DNA from 2 places in the Variovorax humicola genome. Region 1 is predicted to be linked to the other one. Evidence: predicted binding sites of a transcription regulator. Region 1 holds the regulator's gene; the other holds the start of a gene.
What was found. The regulator sigma-54, encoded in region 1, starts transcription at its own class of promoters, with help from an activator protein. The targets are predictions, from matches to a motif close to TGGCANGNAANCTGCTTT.

Region 1 (3,932 bases):
CTTCAGCTTCCGTCTTGCCGTTGGCCATGAGCTGAGCCTTCATGACGTCGAGCACCGTTGCGCGATAGCTGGGAGCGGCTGCCGCCACGTTGCTGGCAAACGTGCCATCCTTGCCAATCTTGGCCAAGAATTCGCCCATGGCCATCGAGGCAGCGCCGGTAGCCGAAGCCGCCAGCATGACTTCGACCATCATGTCGGTCATTGGCGTGAAGTTGGCAACCGTGCCGGCGAACAGAGCTCCGCGATACGACAGCGCTCCGAGCGTCGCCGTGCCAACGCACGGATAGGCAAGTACGGCCGCATTGGTGATATAGCCGCCAAGGCCGGTGGTCGCGCCGGTCAGCGTCGCGCCGTTGGCGCAGGTCATCGAAACGGCTGCGCCGACGAGCATCGGCGGACCGCCCGCAGTCCCCGTGACCGTCGTGCCACCGCTACCCGATGGAAGTGGCAGAAAGCCTCCGCCTGCGCCACCCCCGCCGCCGCAGGCAGCAAGGCTCGCCAGCGCAACAGCGCATGCAAGAAGTTTGACGCCGATCGGTTTCGCAAGATTTTTCATCAGAGATTTAAGTAGAAAACGCCGCAGCGCGTTGGTGAGGGACCGCACATGCCACTGCACCGAAGAAGGTGCGGTGCGATCAGCTGATTGTTTTGTGGCCGCCAGGGGCGCCGAGCTTCAGCAGCATGTCGAAGCGAATTTTATGAAACGAAGCAGAAATCGCTCGTGCGAATAGTCACAGTTCGCCACAGATGAGTGTTAACAACAGTCAATACACTATAGTTAACAACAGTTAACGTTTTTGATGTTGCGATGAAATATGACCTGTGCGCAACTGCTCACACGAACTCGTGACTTGGTGGAGCGCCGATCAGGCCGGATGGTCAGGGCCGCGGTGGCGCGTGCCCACATATAGGCGAGCGTGCGGCGAACGCCGGCGAGTCGCCCTAGATGCTGGCCGCCTATGAGCCGGTGAAGCAGCAGGACAGCGCAGTGGCCACGATGTTTCTCGCAGCCCAGGGCGATAAATGGCTTTCAGCTGGGAAGCTGGTTCGCCGCCCCCCGGGGCAAAGTGAAATTCGGAATGTGATGCGCAGATTCCGTTCGAGAGCATGCTTGCCACGAGAACGACCCCTACCACGCGAAATTCGCTCTCTGGATCTTGTTCTGCGGGGCCGGCGAGAACGCCGGCTACATCGCCGTGGAAGTCGCGCGCCTTTAGCTGGTGCCGTAGTTCATGGAAGCGCTGGCCATCAACCGCAAGATGCACATGGCGCGCTGGAACCCGGCCGGCGCCGATGCGCCGCCACGCGGCACCGCCCCCATCATTGCCGACCCGCGCGCAGCTTCTCGTAGATCGCCTGAATGTGGTTGCGCACGTGGCCTACTCGCCACGTCCGCGAAACGACGCCTGACTAAAGCCCTAAAGCGCCTTGCGCAAATTCGCAGGCGCAATCCGCAGCGCCTCGCGGTACTTGGCCACGGTGCGCCGCGCGCACTCGATACCCTGCTCTTTCAGCATGTCGGAGATCTGGCTGTCCGACAGCGGCTTCTTGATGTTCTCGCTGGACACGAACTGCTTGATCAGCGCCCGCACCGCCGTGCTCGACGCATTGCCGCCGGTCTCCGTGCCCAGAGCCGAGCCGAAGAAGTACTTGAGTTCCACCGTGCCGTAGGGCGTCGCCATGTATTTCGCGGTTGTCACGCGGCTGATGGTCGATTCGTGCAGGCCGAGTTCGTCGGCGATCTCGCGCAGCACCAGCGGGCGCATGGCCAGTTCGCCGTGCACGAAGAAGTTCTTCTGCCGCTCGACGATGGCGTTGCTGACGCGCAGGATGGTGTCGAATCGCTGCTGGATGTTCTTGATGAACCAGCGCGCCTCCTGCAGCCGCTGCGACAGCGCCTGACTGCCCTCGCCCTTGTGCGCCTTCAGCGCGCCGGCGTAGATGTCGTGCACGCGCAGCCGGGGCATCACGTCGGGATTGAGCATGACGCGGAACCTGAGCGTGGCGCCGCGACCGGTGCGGGTGACGATCACGTCGGGCACGACCACATTGCGCTCCACGTCCACGAAACGTCGGCCCGGCTTGGGTTCCAGCCGCGCGATGAGCTGCATCGCGGCGCGCACCAGATCTTCGCTGCTGCGCGTGAGTGCGGCCAGGCGCCTGAAGTCGCGGCGCGCGAGCAGGTCCATCGGCAGCTTGCACATGGCGATGGCGACATTGCGGATTTGTGCCTCGTCTTCGGATTCATCGGCACGGGCCAGCGCGCGCAGCTGGATGGCCAGGCATTCGCCGAGGTCGCGCGCACCCACGCCGACCGGCTCCAGGCTTTGCAGCAGGCCCAGCGCCATCTGGAAACGGTGCACCAGGTCGTCGAACTGGTCGTTGTCGTCGCCGGCCAGGCCCGAGGCCAGCGCGGGAAGCGAGTCCTCGAGGTAGCCGTCGTCGTTGAGCGACTCGATAAGAAAGCTCAGCGCGGCGCGGTCGGTTTCGCCGAGGCGCAGGCTGAGCGCCTGGCGGTGCAGGAAGGTCTGCAGCGACTCCTGGCTGCGCGCCAGTTCGGTGGCGTCGGCGCGTTCGTCGTCGCCGAGGTTGTTGGCGCGCGCGGGCGCGTCGCCACCCCATTCGCTGTCGTCGGGCAGCATGTCGACGGTGCCGTCACCGCCCCAGTCGGGCTCGACATCGGAGAGGCCGTCCGCGGACGTGTCGGCGGCCAAGGTGTCTGCGTCGTTCGAGGCGGAGGCGGCGACCGGGCCGTCGGCGCCATTGGCAGTGGAGGGGGCCGCAAAGTCATCGTCGCGCGGCGATGGCGCGTCGGAGGTTTCGAGCCCGAATTCCTCGCGCACGGCTTCTTCGGCGGTGCGCTCGAGGAACGGGTTGTCGTCGAGCATCTGCTCGACTTCCTGGCTCAGTTCGAGCGTCGACAGTTGAAGCAGCCGGATCGACTGCTGCAATTGGGGCGTCAGCGCCAGGTGCTGCGATACGCGCAGCGAAAGGCCTTGCTTCATGCCCAGGCCCCTACATTCTGAAATGCTCGCCCAGGTACACCCTGCGTACCTCGGCGTTGTCGACGATCTCCGAAGGCGTGCCTTGTGCCAGCACATGCCCGTCGCTGATGATGAAAGCGTGGTCGCAGATGCCCAGCGTCTCACGCACGTTGTGGTCGGTGATAAGCACGCCGATACCGCGGCTCTTCAAAAAACCGATGATTCGCTGGATCTCGATCACGGCAATCGGGTCGATCCCGGCGAAAGGCTCGTCCAGCAGGATGAAGCGCGGCTGCGTGGCCAGTGCGCGCGCGATTTCGACGCGGCGCCGTTCGCCGCCCGACAGCGCCAGCGCCGGGGAATCGCGCAGATGTTCGACGCGCAGGTCGGTCAGCAGTTCGGTCAGGCGCTCGTCGATGCGAGCCTCGCCGAGCGGCACGCGATTGCCCTTGGCATCGGTCTCGAACTGCAACTCGAGCACGGCGCGCACGTTCTGCTCGACCGTGAGCTTGCGAAAGATCGATGCTTCCTGCGGCAGGTACGACAGGCCCATGCGCGCGCGACGGTGGATCGGCATGTGGGCGATCGGCTCGCCGTCGATGGTGATGTCGCCGGCATCGGCGCGCACAAGGCCCACGATCATGTAGAACGACGTGGTCTTGCCGGCGCCGTTGGGGCCGAGCAGGCCGACCACTTCGCCTTTCTGCACGCCGAGGGACACATCCTTGACCACCATGCGGCTGCCGTAGGTTTTTTGCAAGCCGGATGCTTCGAGGCGGCTGCCATTGCCGGCGAGCGCCGTCACCGTGCCACCGCCGGGCCCAGGCGCAGGCTTGCCGGAGGTGTCGATCATGGCGTTGTCGTTGCGCATCACGGGCGCGCTTCCCCACCGAGCGTGGTGCTGGAGCGCAGGCCTGAACCCGGGGCCGGCGCCGGGGGCGTTGGCGC
Region 2 (3,932 bases), on a different contig from region 1:
ACCCGATCGTCGACGGGCAATACCTTGTAGCGTGTGGCCTCGATCAGCCACAGGCGCTGCAGATCATGCAGCTTCTCGGGCATCTGCTTGGACAGGTCACGGGCCTGGCTCCAGTCCTTGCTCGTGTCGTAGAGCTCCCAGACATCGTCGTCGAGCGGCACTGTCTTGCGGCCGACGAGGACCCACGGCGTCCCATGCTTGGTGACCGCGGTCCAGCCCTTGTGATAGATGCCGCGGTTGCCGAACATCTCGAAGTACTGCGTCTCGTGCCGCTCGGCCGCGTTCGCGTCGTTGAAGGTGTACAGCATGCTGACGCCCTCGAGTGGGTCTTGTGCCACGCCGTTGACCTCAACCGGCTGGGGCAGGCCCGCTGCCTCGAGGATCGTCGGCGCGATGTCGATCACGTGATGAAACTGCGAGCGCATCTCACCCTTGGCTTCGATCCCTTTCGGCCAATGGACGATCGTGCCGTTGCGCGTGCCGCCCCAGTGGGAAGCCACCTGCTTGGTCCATTGGTAGGGGGTGTTCATGGCGTGGGCCCAGCCCACTGCATAGTGGTTGTACGACTCCGGTCCGCCGAGCTTGTCGTAGCGCGCCATCAGGAACTCGGGCGTCTCGAGGGCGGCGAGTCCGTTGAAATTGGCCATCTCGTTGTAGGCTCCGTTCAGCGTGCCCTCGGCGGAGGCGCCGTTGTCGCCAACGATGTAGTAGACGAGCGTGTCGTCCAGGATGCCGAGCTTCCCAAGGCTGTCGAGCAGGCGACCGACATGGTGGTCGGTGAACTCCATGAAGCCCGCATACACCTCCATCTGCCGACGCAGGATCGGCTTCATCGTTTCGGGCATTTCGTCCCATGCCGGGATTTCAGCGTGCCGCGCGGTGAGCTCGCAATCGGCCGGGACCACGCCCAGCGCCTTCTGCCGGGCAATGGTTTCCTCGCGCAGCTTGTCCCATCCTTGGTCGAACTTGCCCTTGTACTTGTCGGCCCACTCCTTGGGTACGTGATGGGGCGCGTGCGTGGCACCGGGCGCGAAGTAGGCGAAGAAGGGCTTGTCGGGTGCCAGCGCCTTCTGCTGCCCGATCCAGGCCATCGCCTTGTCGGTCATGTCCTCCATCAGGTGATAGCCCTCCTCGGGCGTCTTCTTCGGCTCGACCGGGTTGGTGCCTTCATAAAGACTCGGATACCACTGGTTGGCTTCGCCCCCGATGAAACCGTAGAAATACTCGAAGCCGCCGCCGCCCGTCGGCCAGGCGTCGAAGGGGCCGACCGAGCTCGTCTCCCACACCGGTACCTCGTGGCACTTGCCGAATTGCGCGGTGGAGTAGCCGTTGAGTTTCAGAGTGCGGGCCAGGGGCGACATGGAGTTGGGAAGCACAGAGCTGTAGCCCGGCGCGCCCGTGGCGATCTCGGTGATGCCGCCCATGCCGCAGGAATGGTGGTTACGGCCGGTCAGCAGGGCCTGTCGCGTCGGCGAGCAAAGCGCGGTGGTATGGAAGCGGTTGAACTTCAGGCCGGCTGCGGCCAGCTTCTCCGCGTTCGGGGTCTGGCAAGGGCCGCCGAAGGCACTTGCCGAGCCAAAGCCGGCATCGTCGATGAGGACGATCAGTACGTTGGGCGCGCCCTTGGGCGGACGCAACTGGTCGATCGGCGGAAAGTGGGTGTCTGGGTCCTTGGCGTCGTAGGTGATGAGCCCAGGTCTGGCCGTGTTGCGCATCGGCAGATGGGTACGAATCCGCCCATCGTCCGAAACCGGGCCCTTCAGCTTGGCTTGTTCGCTCATGAGATTCACTCCTCGATTGAATCGATGAAGCGAATTCACATCACGGATGCGCCCGCTCCTTGGTCCCTCCCATCTGCTCGACGCAACGAGCGTACTCGGAACACGGCGCACCCGCCACAGGAAATTTCAACGCTGACGATACCTACGTTGTAGCCCCACAGTGACCTGCCCCTCTCGCCGTGCCATTCATGACGACGAGCCCGGGGCCACTGCGTTCGGACGCTGCAGAGTCGGCGACGATGTCCCCGACGCGGCGCCGGAGCGGGCTCACACATTGTTCGGGTTCATCCGGGGCCGCGGTACACACTGTCATCACTGCGGCGCAGACGCTGGCGGCCATGCGCGCGGCCGGAGCGCCTCGGCGCCAATCTGGATTTCGCAGCCTGCCGACGCCCCGGGGACCGCATCGGCCTGCGTTCATCTGCTCCGCGCAAGCGACCGCCGCCAACCCGATCCCGGGTGGCACGGAACGTGATATCCGAAGCCTTGCACTGGCCAGTGGGGCCGGTGTCCTCGTGCCCGGGAACGCATACAGGAGACTGAAGACCATGGCAAAAATTGATCGCATGATGGTGGGTGAATCGTTGGTGGGTGAGGGCAATGAAGTGGCCCACATCGACCTGATCATCGGGCCGCGCGGCAGCCCTGCCGAGAGTGCGTTCGCGCACGCGCTGACCAATCAGAAGGACGGCTTCACCTCGCTGCTGGCGGTGATTGCGCCGAACCTGCTGGCCAAGCCGGCGACGGTGCTGTTCAACAAGGTGACGATCAAGGGGGCCAAGCAGGCGGTGCAGATGTTCGGGCCGGCGCAGCGCGCGGTGGCCATGGCGGTGGCGGACTGCGTGGAGGACGGCACGATTCCGGCGGACGAAGCGGACAACCTGTTCATCTGCTGCGGGGTGTTCATCCACTGGCAGGCGGATGACGACAAGAAGATCCAGGACTTCAACTACCAGGCGACCAAGGAGTCGATCAAGCGCGCGGTGGCGGGTTCGCCCACGGCCGCGGAGGTGGTTGCCAAGAAGGGCAGCGTGAGCCATCCTTTCGCGGCGAACTGAACCGCAGGAGGCTCCGGCCCGGGGCCGGCAGCGGCCCGGGCCTTCGCGGCGGACTGTGGCGCGGTGTCGGGCGGTGCGCGATGAAGTGTGGAGCAGCGAATGGCGCGGCCAGGTCTGCCGCCGCGAGTGTGGCGACTCGTCAGCGCTTGCCCGGCACCATTCCCGAACCGATCAGGCGCAGCACGGCGCCACCGCGCGGGAACTGCGCTTCGGGCGGCGGTGCCCTGCGCTCGATCTGCACTCCCACGGCGGCCACGTCGCTGAATTTTCGTGGCTTGACCACCTTGACCCTGACCCAGTTCGCACCGAACTCACCGATCGCGATGTCGGCGATGGCTTCAGCGAAGGCCTCCAGCAACTGCAGCTTGTGCTCGGCCATCAGGCGGCGCAACCGCTCGCAGACGGCACCGTAGTCGATGGTGTCGACGATGCGGTCGGTGTCGCAGGCCCGTGCACGCGGCAGGCCCATGTGCACGTCGATGACCAGCGGCTGTGTGCGGTGCAACTCGGTCTCGTGGATGCCGATCACCGTATCGCCGACGAATCCCTCGATGAATATCACGTCCATCGCGGACAGATCCGGCATCTGCGCGGAGGCAGTCGAAGGTGGGCGAATCGACGGATTGGTGGGGTTCAGCATGCTCTTTCGTCCGGGAGGATCGTGCCGCCTGGGAGGAATTCCCTGCGAGATGATCCCCCCATATGTACCCCCGGTTTGCAAAATGCGGGCCACCCACTGCCGCTTTGTGCGACCGGGCGTTCGGCGCGCACCCGTGCACACCCCGTTGCGTTCGGTGGTCACTGCGCTCCAAAATCAATGAACCGGCGCCAATCGGCGCCGGGTGGAGACCTCGATGGCGCTGACGCTGCGTAATTCGGGACGTTCGGCGGATTCCCACGCCGATCGTGTTCTGGAAGTGGTGCGCGGTGGGTACCAGGAGCATAGCGACGATGTGGTGACGCTCTCCTGGATCCGCTGTCTCAACCAGTACAACCTGCGACCCGACAAGCCGCGCGACCCGGCCGTGATGGGTCGCGTACTGCTCGAGGAGCGCCGTGCGCGCCACGCCGCGGTTCTGGAGTGCGCGCGCTA

Region 2: fae (formaldehyde-activating enzyme) is a predicted target of sigma-54. The motif match lies at 2,242-2,259, and genes of this name have one in related genera.

What each region holds. Positions count from the first base shown of each region.
Region 1 is NZ_JBBKZV010000024.1:56,328-60,259, forward strand. Features, by position in the region: gene WKW80_RS27090 (hypothetical protein) at 1-604, opposite strand, end outside; gene rpoN (RNA polymerase factor sigma-54) at 1,419-3,005, opposite strand; gene lptB (LPS export ABC transporter ATP-binding protein) at 3,016-3,855, opposite strand; gene lptA (lipopolysaccharide transport periplasmic protein LptA) at 3,855-3,932, opposite strand, start outside.
Region 2 is NZ_JBBKZV010000006.1:47,416-51,347, reverse strand. Features, by position in the region: gene WKW80_RS12495 (arylsulfatase) at 1-1,781, opposite strand, end outside; gene fae (formaldehyde-activating enzyme) at 2,330-2,839, shown strand; gene WKW80_RS12485 (dihydroneopterin aldolase) at 2,979-3,479, opposite strand; gene WKW80_RS12480 (sigma-54-dependent Fis family transcriptional regulator) at 3,694-3,932, shown strand, end outside.